Regions from separate parts of the Arthrobacter sp. alpha11c genome, predicted to be linked through region 2. Evidence: predicted binding sites of a transcription regulator. Region 2 holds the regulator's gene; each other region holds the start of a gene.
What was found. The regulator HrcA, encoded in region 2, represses chaperone genes, less so after heat shock. The targets are predictions, from matches to a motif close to TTNGCACTCGNNNNNNNCGAGTGCNAA.

Region 1: the regulator HrcA is predicted to act here: its motif matches at 2,348-2,374, upstream of groL (chaperonin GroEL).
Region 3: the regulator HrcA is predicted to act here: its motif matches at 2,105-2,131, upstream of groES (co-chaperone GroES).

The regions. Positions count from the first base shown of each region.
Region 1 covers NZ_CP196747.1:2,623,412-2,627,398, reverse strand. Annotated here, with positions in the region: gene ACTAQJ_RS11890 (uracil-DNA glycosylase) at 1-735, opposite strand, end outside; gene ACTAQJ_RS11885 (DUF3263 domain-containing protein) at 844-1,179, shown strand; gene ACTAQJ_RS11880 (LytR C-terminal domain-containing protein) at 1,228-1,848, shown strand; gene ACTAQJ_RS11875 (cold-shock protein) at 2,039-2,242, shown strand; gene groL (chaperonin GroEL) at 2,559-3,987, shown strand, end outside.
Region 2 covers NZ_CP196747.1:616,818-620,804, reverse strand. Annotated here, with positions in the region: partial or broken gene ACTAQJ_RS02875 (16S rRNA (uracil(1498)-N(3))-methyltransferase) at 1-380, opposite strand, end outside; gene dnaJ (molecular chaperone DnaJ) at 383-1,510, opposite strand; gene hrcA (heat-inducible transcriptional repressor HrcA) at 1,562-2,569, opposite strand; gene ACTAQJ_RS02860 (DUF3097 domain-containing protein) at 2,743-3,603, shown strand; gene ACTAQJ_RS02855 (DUF4870 domain-containing protein) at 3,739-3,987, shown strand, end outside.
Region 3 covers NZ_CP196747.1:5,065,884-5,069,870, reverse strand. Annotated here, with positions in the region: partial or broken gene groL (chaperonin GroEL) at 1-1,583, opposite strand, end outside; gene groES (co-chaperone GroES) at 1,668-1,964, opposite strand; gene ACTAQJ_RS23650 (hypothetical protein) at 2,156-2,596, opposite strand; gene ACTAQJ_RS23645 (THUMP-like domain-containing protein) at 2,665-3,891, shown strand; gene ACTAQJ_RS23640 (shikimate 5-dehydrogenase) at 3,898-3,987, opposite strand, start outside.

The DNA of each region.
Region 1 (3,987 bases), 2.0 Mb from region 2:
TGCGCCCTGCGCCGACAACAGTTGGTTGGTTCGGCTGAACGGCTTGGAACCAAAGAACCCACGGGATGCCGAGAGGGGACTGGGGTGCACCGAAGTGATTGCCGGTGTGCCATCCAGCAGCGGCATGACCGCTTCGGCGTCCTTCCCCCACAGAATCGCTACCAGGGGACTCCGGTGCCCTGCACCGTCCGTGCGATGCGCAACCGCACTGACGGCCGCCGTCGTGATTGCCTCCCAGCCTTTGCCGCGGTGTGAGCCGGCGTTTCCTGCTGCGACACTAAGGACCCTGTTCAGCAGGAGGACGCCTTGGTCCGTCCATGCTGTGAGGTCGCCATGGATGCGCGGCGGGAGCCCGAGGTCGTCGTGGAGTTCACGATAGATATTTGCCAGGCTTCGGGGGATCGGCCTCGTGTGCCGCGAGACGGCAAAGGAAAGCCCGACGGCGTGTCCCGGGGTTGGGTACGGATCCTGGCCAAGGATGAGTACTTTGACGTCAGCCAGTGGTCGGCGGAAGGCCCGGAGGAGGTTCGTAGCTGCAGGAAGGACGTGGATCCCTTGGGCAGCCTGACCCGCAACAAAGGCCAAAGCTTCACGGAGTTGGCCTTCCACGGGTCGCAACGCGTCCGCCCAGTCCGCGGCCATCAGCTCTTCCAAGGGTTGGTCAACAAGCTCGTCGAAGCCCCGATCGGCAACGCCGGCGGGTTCCAGGTCAAACAGTGCATCCTCACCAGTCACCCTGTCATTGTCTCCTCCATGGCATCGGCGGTGCGAATGACAGCGTTGTTATTCGCCCGTAACATGGGGGTAGGACATTTTCCCCCAACCAGCGTCAAGGAGTGTGCCGTGGCAGAACCAGCACCGGAACCAATGGCGCCGCAGTCTACCGGTTTGGCACTTGAAGACCTGGCGGCCGAAACCCGCAAAGACTCACCTTTAAGTGACCGTGATCAGCAAATGTTGGCCTTGGAACGGCAATGGTGGAAGTACGCGGGCGCCAAGGAACAGGCGATCCGTGAGCTCTTCAATCTCTCCGCCACGCACTATTACCAGATCCTGAACGCACTTATCGATACCGAAGATGCGTTGGCCCACGATCCCATGCTTGTGAAGAGATTGCGTAGACTACGTACGTCGCGCCAACGTGCGCGGACAGCGCGCCGTTTGGGGTCCGACGCGTAAATCGCCCGGCTGATAGTCAGCAGCAACCAGCAAGGACAAGGCTTCACCATGACCAAATTTGCCAAGGATGAATTCGACCGGGTCCCACAGAACAGCTCCCGGCAGGGGGTGCACCGTGACGCCCAAGAGACAGTCCGCCCCAATCTGTGGCCGGTCTTGACCGTAGGAGCCGTAGCCCTGGTGCTGGGACTCGTCGCTTTCCTGATACTTCCGCGGCTTGGCCTGGTGGCCCCCGGTGCGTCCACGAGCGTTTCGACGCCGGCGCCCCAGCAGAGCGAAACCTCCCCCTCTGCTGCAGCTACCGAATCAAGCAACGCCCCCATCGCTTCCGGTGAACCGAGCCCGGGGACCACACCTTCGGGCGAACCTTCCGCAACTCCTTCTTCAGCGCCCGTGGACAAGACCGTTGCTGTTGCCGTCTACAACGGCACGGGTACGGCTGGCCTCGCCAGCCGTGTGGCAGGGCTGGTCCAAGGCGATGGCTGGACGCTGGGAACTGTGGGGAACTGGGGTGGCCTGCCGCAGCAGTCGTCCGTGGTCTTCTACAACGTTCCCGGGCAGAAGACGAACGCAGAAGCGCTGGGCAAGCTCCTCGGTATCAGCGCGGTAATTGAATCTCCTGAAATACAGCAGCCACTGGTTGTTGTTGTGGGACCTGGCTACCAGTAATTTCGCTGAATTTCGGCAGTTTTTCAGTAGGTTTCAGCCCCGAAAGCCGCAACTCGGTTAAGCCTCAATAACAAAAGTCATGGTGGGCCCCTCGGCAGCAGCGCGCGGATAGTGACTGTGGTTACAGTGGATTGATTCCGGTCCGGAGATCCCGGCAACCGGTCTTGGCTACTGTGAAAGTGTGGGCATCATGGCTTTGGGAACCGTCAAATGGTTCAATGCCGAAAAAGGGTACGGCTTCATCACTGTGGATGACTCCGGCGACGACGTCTTCGTGCACTGGTCCGCTATTCAGATGGAAGGCTTCCGTGCCCTCGAGGAAGGCCAGCGGGTGGAGTTCGAATTAGGCGAAGGCCAGAAGGGTCCGCAGGCGGAAAGCGTCCGCGTTGCATAGTCCTTATCCCGGTCGCGTCAGCTAACGGCTGAAACCCCTTTGTTTATAGCGCAAAGTGGCGCTTCTGCTTTGCACTCTCCCCGGTCGAGTTGCCTAATTATTGATTTAGCACTCCTACGCTTCGACTGCTAACTGCGGCCCGGTTTACGCCGGGGGCGGATGGCTCTCGGAACGCCAGGAGGATCAAGAAACACCTTGGTGGGGTGAGGTCCGGAGCGCGGGGCATACAGAGGCCGCAAGCAAAGGATCGTCCGTCGCGGGCACCCCATCTGACAGGTTCCTTCTTAACGACTGTCCCGAAAGGACTACCGCCGTTATGGCCAAGATCATTGCATTTGATGAAGAGGCACGCCGCGGCCTCGAGCGGGGCCTGAACATCCTCGCCGACGCCGTCAAGGTCACCCTCGGCCCGCGTGGACGCAACGTCGTCCTCGAAAAGAAGTGGGGCGCCCCCACGATCACCAACGATGGTGTTTCCATCGCCAAGGAGATCGAGCTGGACGACCCTTACGAGAAGATCGGCGCTGAGCTGGTCAAGGAAGTTGCCAAGAAGACGGATGACGTCGCTGGCGACGGTACCGCCACCGCTACGGTTCTCGCCCAGGCACTGGTCAAGGAAGGCCTGCGCAACGTTGCCGCCGGCGCCGACCCCCTGTCCCTGAAGCGCGGTATCGAGAAGGCTGTTGAGGCAGTCATCAAAGAACTGCTCGCCTCTGCCAAGGAAATCGAAACCAAGGAAGAGATCGCAGCCACGGCTTCCATCTCCGCCGGTGACCCGGAAATCGGCAGCCTGATCGCCGAAGCCCTGGACAAGGTGGGCAAGGAAGGCGTCATCACGGTCGAGGAGTCCAACACCTTCGGCCTGGAGCTCGAACTCACCGAAGGCATGCGCTTCGACAAGGGTTACATCTCCGCTTACTTCGTCACCGACGCTGAGCGCCAGGAAACGGTCCTCGAAGACCCGTACATCCTGATCGTGAACTCCAAGATCTCCAACGTGAAGGAACTCGTCACGGTTCTGGAGAAGGTCATGCAGTCCAACAAGCCGCTGCTGATCATCGCTGAAGACATCGAGGGCGAGGCCCTGGCCACCCTGATCGTCAACAAGATCCGTGGCACCTTCAAGTCTGTAGCCGTCAAGGCTCCGGGCTTCGGTGACCGCCGCAAGGCACAGCTCGCCGACATCGCCATCCTCACCGGTGGCCAGGTCATCTCGGAAGAAGTTGGCCTCAAGCTGGAGAACGCTGGCCTGGAACTCCTCGGAACCGCCCGCAAGGTTGTTGTTACCAAGGACGAGACCACCATCGTTGAAGGTGCCGGCGACGCCGAGCAGATCGCGGGCCGTGTTGCCCAGATCCGCGCCGAGATCGAGAACTCCGATTCCGACTACGACCGCGAGAAGCTGCAGGAACGCCTGGCCAAGCTGGCCGGCGGCGTTGCAGTCATCAAGGCCGGTGCCGCAACCGAAGTTGAGCTCAAGGAACGCAAGCACCGCATTGAGGACGCAGTCCGCAACGCCAAGGCTGCTGTTGAAGAAGGCATCGTAGCCGGTGGTGGCGTTGCCCTCATCCAGGCTGGTGCCAAGGCATTCGCCAACCTGAACCTGCAGGGTGACGAAGCAACCGGCGCCAACATCGTCAAGGTTGCCATCGACGCTCCGCTGAAGCAGATCGCCTTCAACGCTGGCCTCGAGCCGGGCGTTGTTGCCGACAAGGTTCGCGGCCTGCCTTCCGGCCACGGCCTGA
Region 2 (3,987 bases):
GCGCGATCCCCCTTCCAGCGGACGATGGATCGCTCAGCCTGCCATGGGATAACTGCGTCTATGCCCAGTTCGGTGGCCGTCTCAATGGCCAACTCGTCGCGGTCACCCTTGGCCAATGCTTGGACAAGGACCAAACGCACGTCCGGCTGGTCTTCGAAAATCACACCGGAGGCCATGACGGACAAACTTCCAGGGCCGACCTCTGCCACCGTGCCTGTCAGGCGGGCGCCTGCGCCATCGGCAATGTCCACGGCTTCACCGACAGTGAGCCTCTTCACCGTAACGGCATGCCGGGCTTCTGCACCGTCGATGACGAACAACGCGCCCGGCTCAACACCGTCCAGGCTCCCGGCAGGCGTGAAGAAAACGGGGTTGCTCACCGCTACAGGTTACCGAGCTTGTCCCGCAGCTTGGCGAACATGCCGCCGCTGGCCACGAGTTTGCCTTCGCTGAACTGCTCGCCGCGCAACTTGGCAAGCTGCTGCAGGAGCTCTTCCTGTGCCGGATCCAGCTTGACCGGTGTCTCAACGTGCAGGTGCACCTTGAGATCGCCGCGGCCGTAGCCCCTGAGGTGGGTGACGCCCAAACCGCGAAGCGTGATGACCTCGCCGGACTGGGTGCCAGCCTTGACGTCGATCTCCTGGGGCCCGTCGAAAGTTTCCAGGCTCAGTTCGGTACCCAAGGCTGCTGCCGTCATGGGAACGCTCAACGTAGCGTGCAGATCGTCGCCTTCGCGGATGTAGGTGGAGTCACTGTTGACGCGGATTTCTACATAGAGGTCACCGGCAGGTCCGCCTGCCGGTCCCGCTTCGCCCTGTCCGGAGAGCTGGATCCGCGTACCTGTGGCAACGCCGGCAGGTACCTTGATGGTGAGGGACCGGCGGCTGCGGATGCGGCCCTGCCCGTTGCACTCGTTGCAGGGATCCTTGATGACCGTACCGAAGCCCTCGCAGGAACCACATGGTGCGGTGGTCATGACCTGGCCCAAGATGGATCGAACGGCCCGCTGGACTTGGCCACTGCCGCCACAAATGTCACACCGCTCCGGGTGCGTGCCCGGCCGGCAGCAGCTGCCATCGCACGTCGGGCAGACGACGGCCGTGTCAACTTCAAGCTTCTTGTTGACACCAAACACGGCATCCTTGAGGTCGATGCGGACGCTGATCAGTGCGTCCTGGCCCCTGCGAACACGGGAGGCCGGACCAGCGTGCCCGCCGCCACCGCCGAAGAAGGTATCGAAGATGTCCTGGAACGCGAAGCCCTGGCCGGAGTAGCCACCACCGAAACCGTTGTCAGTGCCGTTCTCGTTACCGGTGGCATCGTAGACGCGACGCTTTTGGGGGTCGGACAGCACTTCGTAAGCATGCGTCACGGCCTTGAACTGCTCCGCGACATCCTCCCCCGGGTTGACGTCCGGGTGAAGCTTGCGCGCCAACTTGCGGTACGCCTTTTTGATCTCTTCCCCGGTGGCTTCCGGCGAGACTCCCAAAACGTCATAGTGGCTGCTCAAAGTCGGTATCTCTTCCTTGTTGTTACTGCGATTCTTATCTCGGGCCTGGCGTCAGCCGCCGAGAATGCGGGAAAGGTAGCGGGCCACGGCGCGCACGGCAGCCATGGTGGTGGGATAGTCCATCCGGGTTGGTCCGAGGATTCCCACCTTGGCACCGGAGCCGTACCCCGTTGCCACGACCGATGCTTCTGCCAGGCCGTCATAGGGATTCTCGCGCCCGATGCTCACTGTCACGCCGCGGGGATCATCACCCATGTCCGACAACAACCGGAGCATGACAACTTGTTCCTCAAGGGCTTCCAGCACTGGCCCGATACTCAACGGGAAATCCACGTTTGAGCGCGCAAGGTTGGCTGTTCCGGCCATGACGATACGCTCTTCACGGCTGGTGTCACTCAGGGCCTGCAGACCATGGGCAAGGTGCTGCGCGAGCCCACGAAGGTCCGGCGGACAAAGCGCAACCACGGACGGCAACACCTGCGGCAGCAATGCCAATTGGGTGCCCGCAATGCTGCCAAGGAACCGGGAACGCAGGGCCATCAAGGCCTCGTTGCTTACATCGGAACCGGCCTCGATGACCTTCTGGCCAACGCTTCCGGTATCTGCGATGAGCACCACGAGCACCTGCTTTGGCGCCAGGAGGACAAATTCGACGTGCCGGACCAGGGCCCGGTTGGAGTGCGGGTACTGAACGACGGCGACCTGGTTGGTCAGTTGCGACAGGAGCCTGACTGTGCGCTCAAGAATGTCATCGAGGTCGTCCGGCCCTTCAAGGAGCGAGTGGATGGCCCGACGCTCCGCGGCTGACAACGGCTTGACCTGCGAGATGCGGTCCACGAACAGGCGATAGCCCTTGTCCGTGGGGATGCGGCCTGCACTGGTATGCGGCGCTGCGATGAGGCCTTCTTCTTCCAGCACAGCCATATCGTTGCGGATGGTGGCGCTGGAAACGCCGAGATGATGCCGCTCCACAAGTGCCTTGGATCCAACAGGCTCACGTGAATGCACATAATCCTCAACGATTGCGCGCAGTACTTCAAGCTTGCGTGGCTCACTCATTGCAACACCTCCTGACGACTGTCCCGGCCTTTCTCGGACGGATAAATAGCACTCACTTAGCACTCAACATGCCCAAGTGCTAACAAGTCTAGTATGAGCCAGCACGTTGCTAGCATTGAAACCGCCCGCGGGAGTTATTCCCAACACAACCAGCGCAACCAGCAAAAAGGGGTATGAAGTCCTTGGCTTTCGATACGTGGGGCCCGCAGGATCTGTCCGTTCCTGCCAAACGCCAACTCCCCGAGGTCGCTGTCCAGCGCGGGATGGTCCTTGAAGACGTCCAGTCCGGCTGGGTGGGCGAAGTCACCCGGGTGGAGAAATCGGGGGGAATGCACATCGTCTCCCTTGAGGACAGGCGTGGTAAGACCAAGTCCTTCCAACTCGGGTTTGGTTTCCTGCTTGAAGGGCAGGCCATCCGTCTCATGCCTCCGGCCGCAAAGGCCCCTGCATCGTCTGTGCAGTCGGGTCGAACGGCATCCGGGTCAGTAAAGGTCCTGGGCCAGCGTGCCCAAGTGGCCAAAGCGAGCCGTATTTGGGTGGAAGGCAAGCACGACGCCGAACTGGTGGAGAAAGTCTGGGGCGATGATCTCCGCCTTGAGGGCATCGTCGTCGAGCCACTGCACGGCGTGGACGACCTCAAGTCAGCTATCGCCGCATTCTCCCCCGGGCCAGGGCGCCGGCTCGGGATCCTGGTAGACCACCTCGTAGCGGGCTCAAAGGAATCACGCATCGCCGCGGAAGCCATGACGGTCCCCGGAGCCGCCGGAAACGTGCTGATCGTCGGCCACCCGTATGTAGACGTCTGGCAAGCCATCCGGCCAAAAGTACTGGGTATTGAGCGGTGGCCGGAAGTTGCACGAGGCACTGACTGGAAGACCGGTATTCTGACCGCTTTCGGTTGGCCCCACGAAACCGCCGAAGACATTGGACTCGGCTGGCAGCGCCTGCTCAGCGGGGTACGCAGCTATGCGGACTTGGAAGCCTCGCTCCTGGGACGGGTGGAGGAAGTCATCGATTTCCTTACCACTCCCTGACTGCCTTGTCCTGATTTGCGTTTCCTGAATTCGCTTTTCCCAGAGACGTAACGGGGCGTTGGTCCCGGGATGACCCGGGACCCAGTATTCTGGGACAGCAACACCGCAGCATCTTTACAGCAAAGGGAAGACACCGTGGCAGAGAACGCTCCTGAAGAACCGGGCAGCGCCGCAGGCCAGCCCCAGTACCATGGCGCGCCCGCGAACGCACTCCCACTGACGGCAAGCGAAGACCGGCAGTGGGCCACCTTGGCGCACTTCGGGGGAATTCTGGGATGCCTGCCGTCCCTGTTGATCTATCTGATCTTCCGTGATCGCGGACCCTTTACGGCGCAGGAATCCAAGGAAGCCCTGAACTTCACGCTTCCTCCGACCATCGCGGCA
Region 3 (3,987 bases), 670 kb from region 2:
CCTCAACCGGCTTTTCGGCAACCAGGGTCTCGGTGGTGAGAACCAGGGCAGCGATGGAAGCAGCGTTGCGGAGCGCGGAGCGGGTGACCTTGACGGGGTCGATCACGCCGGCGGCGATCAGGTCCTCGTACTCGCCGGACTTGGCGTTGAAGCCGTGGTTGGCTTCGAGTTCGGAAACCTTGGAAACGACGACGAAGCCGTCGAAGCCGGCGTTCTGCGCGATCCAGCGCAGCGGCTGGATCAAGGCACGGCGGACGATGCCAACAGCTGCTGCTGCGTCACCTTCCAGGGCCTTGACGGCCGGGGACTCATCCAGTGCCTTGAGGGCGTGGATGAGGGCGGAACCGCCACCGGAAACGATGCCTTCTTCAAGGGCTGCACGCGTGGAGGAAACGGCGTCCTCGATGCGGTGCTTCTTTTCCTTCAGCTCAACCTCGGTGGCTGCGCCAACCTTGATAACGCCGATGCCGCCAGCCAGCTTGGCAAGGCGCTCCTGCAGCTTCTCGCGGTCCCAGTCGGAGTCCGTGCGGGTGAGCTCGGCACGCAGCTGGGCCACGCGGTCGGCAACATCCTGCTCGGTTCCGGCGCCATCAACGATGGTGGTGTTGTCCTTGGTGACCGTGATGCGGCGTGCCGTACCCAGTACCTCAAGGCCAACGGTGTCCAACGAGAGGCCAAGGTCCGGAGAAACAACCTGGGCGCCCGTGAGCGTAGCGATGTCCTGCAGCATGGCCTTGCGGCGGTCGCCGAAGCCCGGAGCCTTGACGGCCACAACGTTCAGCGTGCCGCGGATGCGGTTGACGATCAGCGTGGACAGGGCTTCGCCTTCGATGTCCTCGGCGATGATGAACAGCGGCTTGGAGGCCTGCAGCGCCTTCTCCAGCAACGGCAGGAAGTCCTGCAGCGAAGAGATCTTCCCCTGGTTGATCAGGATCAAGGCGTCTTCGAGGACAGCTTCCTGGCGTTCTGCGTCAGTGACGAAGTACGGGGAAAGGTAGCCCTTGTCGAACTGCATGCCTTCGGTGAGGACGAGTTCGGTCTGGGTGGTGGAGGATTCTTCGATGGTGATAACGCCATCTTTGCCCACCTTGCCGAACGCCTCGGCCAGCAGTTCGCCGATTTCGTCGCTCTGTGCGGAGATAGCGGCAACGTTGGCAACCTGGGTGCCCTGCACTTCGCTTGCGTTCTCCAGGAGGCGGGCTGCGATGGCTTCAATGGAAACCTCGATGCCACGCTTGATCTCGCCAGGAGCGGCACCAGCAGCAACGTTGCGCAGGCCTTCCTTGACCAGAGCCTGTGCCAGCACCGTAGCGGTGGTGGTGCCGTCGCCAGCGACGTCGTTGGTCTTGGTGGCTACTTCCTTGGCCAGCTGCGCACCAAGGTTCTCGTAGGGGTCGTCAAGCTCAACTTCGCGGGCGATCGTCACGCCATCGTTGGTGATCGTGGGAGCGCCCCACTTCTTGTCCAGCACGACGTTGCGGCCGCGCGGGCCAAGCGTCACCTTGACAGTGTTGGCGAGCTTGTCGATACCGGCCTCAAGAGACCGGCGGGCAGCATCGTTAAAAAGCAAGCTGCTTTGCCATGGTTGTGTCCTTTCAAGACAGAAAACCCGCACCGCAGAAGGTCGGAATGATTCCAACGCGGCTGCGGTGCGGGGCTCCAGGAAGTTACTTTACGACGATCGCAAGGACGTCGCGGGCGGACAGAACGAGGTACTCGTTGCCGCCGGTCTTGACTTCGGTTCCACCGTACTTGGAGTAGATGACGACGTCGCCAACAGTTACGTCAACCGGCACGCGGTTGCCGTTGTCATCGAAGCGGCCGGGGCCGATTGCAACAACTTCGCCTTCCTGCGGCTTCTCCTGTGCGGAGTCCGGAATTACCAGGCCGGAAGCCGTGGTCTGCTCTGCTTCGAGCGGGCGAACAACAATACGATCCTCAAGAGGCTTAATCGAGACCGACACTCGGACTCTCCTTTTCATGAGCTGATTCATGGACTAAGAACTAGGGTGCCGTAGCGTGCAACCGTCGTCGCGGTGCCGGTGGACGCCTGGCGTGATTAGCACCCTCCGGGGGAGAGTGCTAACACGACTCTATGTAAGCGTTAGCACTCGGTCAAGGTGAGTGCCAGAATTTCGTCCTGAGTGAACTCCCGTTACCGGCCAGTGAGGTCGTCCAGATCGTAGTCTTCGCCGTCGTCGTCCTCATCTGTGGGCGCGGATCCGCGGTTCAAATACAGCACGACGGCGGCCGCCAGGGCCACGACGCCGGAGATCACCAAGGCGATAATCCCGCCAATGCGGACCCCGCTGTAGAGGTCGCGGATATCGCGGGCTTCATCAGTAGGGTCATTCACGCTCTTGCCGGTCACTGAGTATGCGGCTGCATTGAATGAGTCCAAGGCGAAGATGACGATCAGCAGGCCAATGCAGATTACAGCGATCACGGCCCCCGCGATCAAGGCAGGGCGGGCAAAAGCGACGAGAGATCTGCCGGCTGAATGCTCTGGAGAATGCTCTGAAGCTCCCGGGCCAGCGGAGTGGTTCCCGCCAGGGTTGTTCGTATCGGAGGGCTGCGGAGCTGCGTTGTCTTCCATGCAAACAACCCTATCGTCGCTGATTCCCAACTCACGGCGTCAAGGCGCGCGCCGTTAGGCTTGATCCCATGTCTCACGCACCGCAGGAACAGATCGCACCCTTGCTGACCACTGAAGGATGGGAACTCCTTGCCTCGCTGGGGCCTTACCGCGAAGCCGAAGCGTTCAGTGTGAACGCCGACCTCCGAAAAGCAGGCCACTCCCCTGAACTCGTGGCCGCGGTACTGACGCAGTCCCGGCTTCGGACCCGCGCCGAGGCCAAGTTCGGCGAGTTCGCCCGCCAGATGCTGTTCACCCAGGCTGGACTTGAGCAGGCGACCCGCCTCAACGTGGCGGCCCGGCACGCCGAGCGTTTTGCCAAGGCCGGCATTTCCCACGTAGCCGACCTCGGCTGCGGCCTGGGAGCTGACTCCATGGCCCTGGCCTCGATGGAGATTGCCGTGACCGCCGTGGAAATGGATGAAACCACTGCCGCCTGCGCCACGATCAACCTCATGCCCTTCCCGCACGCCACAGTGGTGCATTCCGATGCCACATCAGTGGACCTGGACGGGATCGACGGCGTGTGGCTGGATCCCGCACGACGCACAACCTCGACGTCCGGGACCAAGAGGATCTGGGATCCGGAAGCGTTCTCTCCTCCGTTGTCGTTCGTTGAAGGGCTGGCTGCAGCCGGCAGGGCGGTGGGAGTCAAGATGGGTCCCGGGATGCCCCACGATTCGGTTCCGGCGAACTGCGAAGCGCAGTGGGTCTCCGTAGGCGGCGACGTCACTGAGGTCACCCTGTGGTTCAACGCGGTGGCCCGGCCGGGTGTACGGCGCGCGGCACTTGTCATCAGCTCCCAGGGGGCTGCTGAGTTGACCAGCGGCGAGGACTTCGACGGCGGCCCGGTAGCCGCCGTCGGGCCGGTTGAAGGGTTCCTCTACGAACCGGACGGTGCGGTCATCCGCGCAGGCTTGGTGGCCGACGTCGCTGAACGTTTTGGCGGGCACCTGGTGGACGAACATATTGCCTACATCTGCGCCCCGGAACTCCATGACTCGCCGTTTGCCCGCGCATACAAGGTGCTGGAAGTAATGCCTTACAACGTTAAGGTGCTCAAAGCCTGGGTCAAAGCGAACGGCATCACGGTGCTGGACATCAAGAAGCGCGGCACGGCAGTTACTCCGGAAGAACTGCGGAAACAACTGCTTCCATCCAAGCGCGAGACCAAGCCCGCAAAAACGGCCACCCTGGTCCTCACCAGGATTGGCGAGGAAAGAGTGGCCGTGGTGGTGGAGCCCGTGACGTTCTAGGCCGCGTCAGCGGCGGGAGAACTCCGAGGCTTCGCGGACCTGGTCAGCACTCGGGCGGACGCCCGTGTAGAGGACGAATTGTTCCTCCGCCTGGAT